DNA from 3 places in the Rhizobium beringeri genome. Region 3 is predicted to be linked to each of the others. Evidence: predicted binding sites of a transcription regulator. Region 3 holds the regulator's gene; each other region holds the start of a gene.
What was found. The regulator HrcA, encoded in region 3, represses chaperone genes, less so after heat shock. The targets are predictions, from matches to a motif close to GTTAGCACTCNCNNNNNGNGAGTGCTAAC.
Positions count from the first base shown of each region.

Region 1: a site for HrcA is predicted at 1,167-1,195, ahead of ELH03_RS26290 (co-chaperone GroES). Genes of this name have one in related genera too.
Region 2: a site for HrcA is predicted at 731-759, ahead of ELH03_RS05245 (co-chaperone GroES). Genes of this name have one in related genera too.

Region 1 is NZ_SILG01000002.1:564,949-567,216, reverse strand. It holds gene groL (chaperonin GroEL) at 1-535, opposite strand, end outside; gene ELH03_RS26290 (co-chaperone GroES) at 712-1,026, opposite strand; gene ELH03_RS26285 (hypothetical protein) at 1,375-1,665, shown strand; gene ELH03_RS26280 (hypothetical protein) at 1,775-2,137, shown strand; gene ELH03_RS26275 (DUF2934 domain-containing protein) at 2,191-2,268, shown strand, end outside.
Region 2 is NZ_SILG01000001.1:1,002,850-1,005,117, forward strand. It holds gene ELH03_RS05235 (hypothetical protein) at 1-39, opposite strand, end outside; gene ELH03_RS05240 (hypothetical protein) at 36-299, opposite strand; gene ELH03_RS05245 (co-chaperone GroES) at 813-1,130, shown strand; gene groL (chaperonin GroEL) at 1,180-2,268, shown strand, end outside.
Region 3 is NZ_SILG01000001.1:5,264-7,531, reverse strand. It holds gene grpE (nucleotide exchange factor GrpE) at 1-240, opposite strand, end outside; gene hrcA (heat-inducible transcriptional repressor HrcA) at 351-1,439, opposite strand; gene rph (ribonuclease PH) at 1,568-2,268, shown strand, end outside.

The DNA of each region.
Region 1 (2,268 bases), on a different contig from region 3:
CTTCGACGGTGATGACGCCATCATTGCCGACCTTTTCCATGGCTTCCGCCAAAAAGCGGCCGATTTCGGCATCGCCATTGGCGGAGATGGTGCCGACCTGGGCGATTTCGGAATTGTTGGAGATCTTGCGGGCGTTGGCCTTCAGTTCCGCGACGATGGCGGCGACCGCAAGATCGATGCCGCGTTTCAGATCCATCGGGTTCATGCCTGAGGTAACCGCCTTGGCGCCCTCCTTGACGATCGCCTGGGCCAGCACCGTTGCCGTCGTGGTGCCGTCGCCGGCGACGTCGCTGGTCTTCGAAGCTACTTCGCGGACCATCTGGGCGCCCATGTTTTCGAACTTGTCTTCGAGTTCGATTTCCTTGGCGACCGATACGCCGTCCTTGGTGATGCGCGGGGCGCCGAAAGATCTTTCGATCACGACGTTGCGGCCTTTGGGGCCGAGGGTCGCTTTCACGGCGTTGGCTAGGATGTCGACGCCACGCAACATCTTCTCGCGGGCTTCGGTGCTGAATTTGATTTCTTTAGCAGCCATGTCCTCACTCCTTCATAGGCAGCCAGAGCAATTCCAGGAAAAGTACGAAGGGGTTTTCCCCAGGCAAAGCGCGAAGCGGTTTTACCGGAATTGCGTCAGAAATAAAATGTTGGAGCGGTTCTGCGTTTCCATGAAAAGCTGAAGCGCTCCAGCGTGGACGGATGTCAGCAGGGACCTTAGGCGGCCTGCTTCTTTTCGCCCCGGGTTTCGATGATGCCCATCACGTCGCTTTCCTTCATGATCAGCAGATCCTCGCCATTGATCTTGATCTCGGTGCCGGACCATTTGCCGAACAGGATGCGATCGCCGGGTTTGACGTCGAGCGCCTGGATCTGGCCGGCGTCGTTGCGTGCGCCGGGGCCGACGGCGAGGACCTCGCCTTCCTGCGGCTTCTCCTTGGCTGTGTCAGGAATGATGATGCCGCCCTTGGTCTTTTCCTCTGAATCGACCCGGCGGACGAGAATGCGGTCATGAAGCGGTCGGAACGACATGTCTTCCTCCATCGACAAACAATGATGACGTTGTTCCCTAGCCGGACCGGATGACCAATCCGGGCGGGTGCGCAGCGCTCGCGCCTTGCGAGAATGATTTGGTTCGACGGTTTTGCAATTCAAGAGGGGATGGAAGAAAAATTGGCACTCCCTGCCCGTGAGTGCTAACGCCTGGCAGGGAACAGAAAATCGCCTCCCGCGTTCGAATAACGAAGGCGACGGCGTGGTGCCGGAGGCGAGTTCGAGCAGGATTGAGGCTTGAATCCGGATTTCGGCATTCCCAACTCTTTTTTGATCGAGGCTCAAATGAGCTCGGTCATCGTCCCACGTCTTTTTGGAGTGAGTGACATGGAAGAGAAGACCAATATAATCAAAGACCTCAGTATCGAGGAACGCGAGGAAATCCTCGTCGATATCGCTCGTACGCTGGAGGACACGGCGCGTGAGGCCTATGTCGAAGGCAACACGCAGTTTGCTGCACTTTCCAACAACATGGCCGAAGCGATCCGCGTCAACGCCGATGAACTCGCCCGTGACGATCCAGAAAATGCCGAGCTCGTATTTCAGCAGGCGACGGCGATGATCTCGCAATTCGAGGCCGTGCACCCCTATCGAATGGTGAGTATGGCCGTCCATTGATCGCCGGATGCGTGGCCCCGCTTCGATCCCCCGCTCAGATCAATCGCCCGCCACGCGGAACTCTCACTGTTTGCGAAGGTTATTGGATCACAACATCGAAAGGTGATCCATGAAGACTTTCAAATCCAGCGTGCCGCCCGAGAGCGGCACCGACGACGCGCGGTCCGCCGATACTGAACGGGCCGAGACCGATCGCAAAAGGGCATTGGAAACTGCCCGACGCAACGCCAGCTCGGCATTAGATCGTGATAGCGGCACCGAAACCGAAACCCCAAGCCTGAAGCTTGCAAAGGAATATCTCAGCCTCGGCGGCCACCGCCGGTCCATGATCGACGACAATATCACCGATGTTCGCCAATGGGACGAGGATCCGCCGGAGGCCGAACGGTTCTGGAGGGAACGGGTGGAGACGCTTCCAAAGGATCAACGCAAGCAGGTGGAGGATTTTCTTCCAACCATCAACACGCCCTGAAAGGGCGGCCGAGCCGCTCTTCGGACGGCTCATTCCAATGCGCGGAGCAGATCATGGCTATAGACAAGCACGAGCAGATACGCCAGCGCGCCTACGAAATTTGGGAGGCCGAGGGCCGCCCGGATGGCGCC
Region 2 (2,268 bases), 1.0 Mb from region 3:
TGAGCGTCCATTGCGTTGCGGGATGCGCGTAGCGGTCATGACGGTTTGTGGTCCTTTTCGAGCACGGTTTCGAGATCTGACAGGTGGATAGGCATCATCTGCTGCGTCGTACTCTGCGCGGCGATCGCCGGCAGGTGGATGAAGGCGCCGACCCGTCGCCAGGCAAGCCTGGAAACGCCATCGATCAATTCCTCGTCATAATCGACGCGGTATTCTCCGGCTGGTTGCGCCCCGTCGAAACCGGGCAGGCGGAATGGGGATGAAAAGCGGACGACGGTTTGTGTGGTGCGACTTGTCACGGCTGAGGCCTCCGCAGGAAATACACCGATGCGTTTCCTGTATCGTTGAGATCCGAACCGGACGAACTCGAAGCTGCCGGTACATCCGCGGTCAGCGCCAAGCTCATTCCGGATCGGAACAGGCGAACTCAACGCCGGAACGACGTCATGGATCGCTGTCGAGAATTCAGTGGTGATGGCGGGTCGTAGGTCTCTGACACCGCGAAGCCAAGTCGGCCAAATCGACGAGACCTATCATTGCGCCTCGATTGAGTTTAAATCAAGATAAATTCTGATTTATCTATGAAAAACGCCAAATTAACTCTTCGTTCACGAAAATAAAATGGAGCGCGATGGCGTAAAAAATTCTATTTATTTCCTGCTTATTACAAAATATCCGGTCGGATTGATTTCCTGAATATCTCAAAAAACTTCCCCCGCGAATAATATTTCTTGGCACTCCTATCAATCGAGTGCCACGAGTGCTATTTATGAGTTGCAGCCGCCATACGCGCCGGCAGCAGAAAGACCTCTATGAAATTCCGTTCACTTCACGACCGCGTCGTCATTCGACGTGCGGAAGGCGATGTCAAATCCAAGGGCGGGATCATCATTCCAGACACCGCCAAGGAGAAGCCGCAGCAAGGTGAAGTGGTCGCAGTCGGCCCGGGCCTGCGCGACAAAAGCGGCAATCTGGTCCCGCTTGATGTCGAGGTCGGTGATCTCATCCTGTTTGGAAAATGGTCGGGGACAGAGGTCACGATCGATGGCGAAACCCTTCTGATCATGAAGGAGACCGACATCATGGGCATCGTCGAAAAGACCGAAGCGGCTGCCGACAAAGCCGCCTGAGCGTCGAATTTGTGACCAGCATCTCAAGACCGAACTGGGAAGAAATATCATGTCTGCCAAGGAAATCAGGTTCTCCACCGACGCGCGCGACCGCCTGCTGCGCGGCGTCGAATTGCTCAACAACGCCGTCAAGGTGACGCTTGGCCCGAAGGGGCGCAACGTTGTCATCGATAAGGCCTATGGCGCGCCGCGCATCACCAAGGACGGCGTTAGCGTCGCCAAGGAGATCGAACTCGCGGACAAGTTCGAGAACATGGGCGCGCAAATGGTGCGCGAGGTGGCTTCGAAGACCAATGATCTTGCCGGCGACGGCACGACGACGGCAACGGTGCTCGCCGCCTCCATTTTTCGCGAAGGCGCAAAGCTCGTCGCTGCCGGCATGAACCCGATGGATCTCAGGCGCGGCATCGATCTCGGCGTTATCGCCGTCGTCAAGGAAATCAAGGCGCGGGCGATGAAGGTCAAGTCATCAGGCGAGATCGCCCAGGTCGGCACCATTGCCGCCAATGGCGACGCCGCCATCGGCGAGATGATCGCCAAGGCGATGGACAAGGTCGGCAATGAGGGCGTCATAACAGTCGAAGAGGCGCGAACCGCCGAGACCGAACTCGACGTTGTCGAGGGTATGCAGTTCGACCGCGGTTATCTCTCCCCCTATTTCGTTACCAATGCCGAGAAGATGCGCGTGGAACTGGAGGATCCCTATATCCTCGTTCACGAGAAGAAACTCGGCAGCCTGCAGGCGATGCTGCCGATCCTGGAAGCCGTCGTACAGACCGGCAAGCCGCTGCTCCTCATCTCGGAGGACGTCGAAGGCGAGGCGCTGGCGACGCTTGTTGTCAACAAGCTGCGCGGCGGCCTGAAGGTCGCAGCCGTCAAGGCGCCGGGTTTCGGTGATCGCCGCAAGGCCATGCTGGAAGACATTGCCGTGCTTACATCAGGCCAGATGATTTCCGAGGATCTCGGCATCAAGCTCGACAACGTCACGCTCGATATGCTCGGCCACGCCAAGCGCGTGCTGATCGACAAGGAATCCACCACGATCATCGACGGCGCCGGCGACAAAGCGGCCATCCAGGCGCGTATCCAGCAGATCAAGGCGCAGATCGAGGAGACCACTTCCGATTACGATAAGGAA
Region 3 (2,268 bases):
GACGGAATAGGACTTGGCATCCTTCACCTCGCGCTCGGTGCGCCGGCGCAGATTGTCCATCTCGGCAGCAAGGCGCAGATAGCGGTCGCGCAGTTCGCCGTTTTCGGCTTTCAGAAGCTCGATCGGGTCCGGCTGGGTGGCCTCTTCCTGCGCAGAATCGTTCTCGACGTAGGCGGCAGCGTCGGCTGCGGCATCGGCCGCAGTTGCGTCAGGTCCGTTTTTCGTCGTGTCATCGGTCATGACGGTCTCCGGTTGGTGTCTTCAGATGCGCCCGATATCGAGGTTTGACCGAAAAAAATCAAGTCTGCGTGACAAAGAAGCGAAAATTCCGCGCACTTGAGAGCTGCGCATCAAAGCTGATTGCGCGAAAGGCGGGAGACGAGCTGGGCTGTATAGTCCACCATTGGCACGATGCGGGAATAATTGAGCCGTGTCGGGCCGATGACGCCGACGGCGCCGACGATGCGATCGTCATCGTCACGATAGGGCGCGACGATCAGCGACGAGCCGGACAGCGAGAAGAGCTTGTTTTCCGAACCGATGAAGATGCGCACCCCCGAACCGCTTTCGGCGAGATTGAGGATCTCGATCAGGCTGTCCTTCTTCTCGAGATCGTCGAACAGCAGGCGCAGCCGGTCGAGATCCTCGGCGCCGGCCAGGCCCTCGAGCAGGTTGGCGCGGCCGCGGATGATCAACTGAGCGGGCTTTCCCTCGTCCGGGCTGCCGGACCAGACAGCGATGCCGCGCTCGACGAGATCGCGCGACAGGGCATCGAGCTCGTGGCGGACATCGTCCTTCAGCCGGCTTAATTGCTTGCGAAGCTCCGGCAGGGTCTGGCCGGACATGTGTGCGTTGAGAAAATTCGCCGCCTCCGTCAGCTGCGAGGAGGTGACACCCGCCGGCAGCTCGATGATGCGGTTTTCCACCTGATCGTGATCGCCGACGAGCACGGCCAGCGCCTTTGTCGGTTCGAGCCGGATGAACTCGACATGTTTCAGCACCGGATCGCTTTTCGAGGTGATGACGAGGCCGGCGCCGCGCGAAATGCCGGAGAGCATGCGGCTTGCCTCGTTCATCATCGATTCGACAGGGTTGCCGCCGCTTTCGGCCCGCACCTGGCGGTCGATGTTGGCGCGCTCCTCGGCGGAGAGGTCGCCGACCTGCATGAAGGCATCGACGAAGAAGCGCAGGCCGATCTGAGTCGGCAGCCGGCCGGCGCTGACATGCGGCGAATAGATCAGGCCGAGCTCTTCGAGATCGCTCATGACGTTGCGCACCGAGGCCGGCGACAGCGACATCGGCAGAAGACGGGACAGGTTGCGCGAACCGAGCGGCTCGCCGCTTTCCAGATAACCTTCGACGATGCGACGAAAAATTTCCCTGGAGCGCTCGTCCAGCGCAGCTACGGCATCCGAAACCGACGTCGACCTGATGCCCATGAAGCTTTCGAACCCGCGCTGATGATACTTCCCGAAAAGTAAGTCAAACTCGCACCCGTGGCAAAAGGGAATTTGCAAATGAGCGCCGCCAATCGTAGAAGCGGTCAAATAAACCCCAGGAGATAAGAATGCGGCCTTCAGGCAGAAAAATCGACCAGATGCGCAAGGTCTCGTTCGAGCGCAATTTTTCCAAGCATGCGGAAGGCTCCTGCCTGGTGAAGTTCGGCGATACGCATGTGCTCTGCACGGCGAGCCTCGAAGAAAAGACGCCGCCATGGCTGCGCAATACCGGCAAGGGCTGGGTCACGGCCGAATACGGCATGCTGCCGCGGGCGACCGGCGAACGCATGAAGCGCGAGGCCGCCGCCGGCAAGCAGGGCGGCCGCACCCAGGAAATCCAGCGGCTGATCGGTCGGTCGCTGCGCGCCGTCGTCGACCTGCAGGCGCTCGGCGAACGGCAGATCACGCTCGATTGCGACGTCATCCAGGCCGATGGCGGCACGCGGACAGCCTCGATCACCGGCGGCTGGATCGCGCTTTACGACTGCCTGAAATGGATGGAAAGCCGCAACATGATCAAGGTCGACCGGGTCCTGAAGGATCACGTCGCCGCCATCTCCTGCGGCATCTTCGCCAGCCAGCCGGTGATCGATCTCGATTACCTGGAAGACTCCTCGGCCGAGACCGATGCGAACTTCGTCATGACGGGCACCGGCGGGATCGTCGAGATCCAGGGCACGGCCGAAGGCACGCCGTTCAGCGAAGGCGAGTTTACCTCGCTGATGCAGCTTGCCAGAAACGGCATCGGCGAACTCGTGGCGCTGCAGAA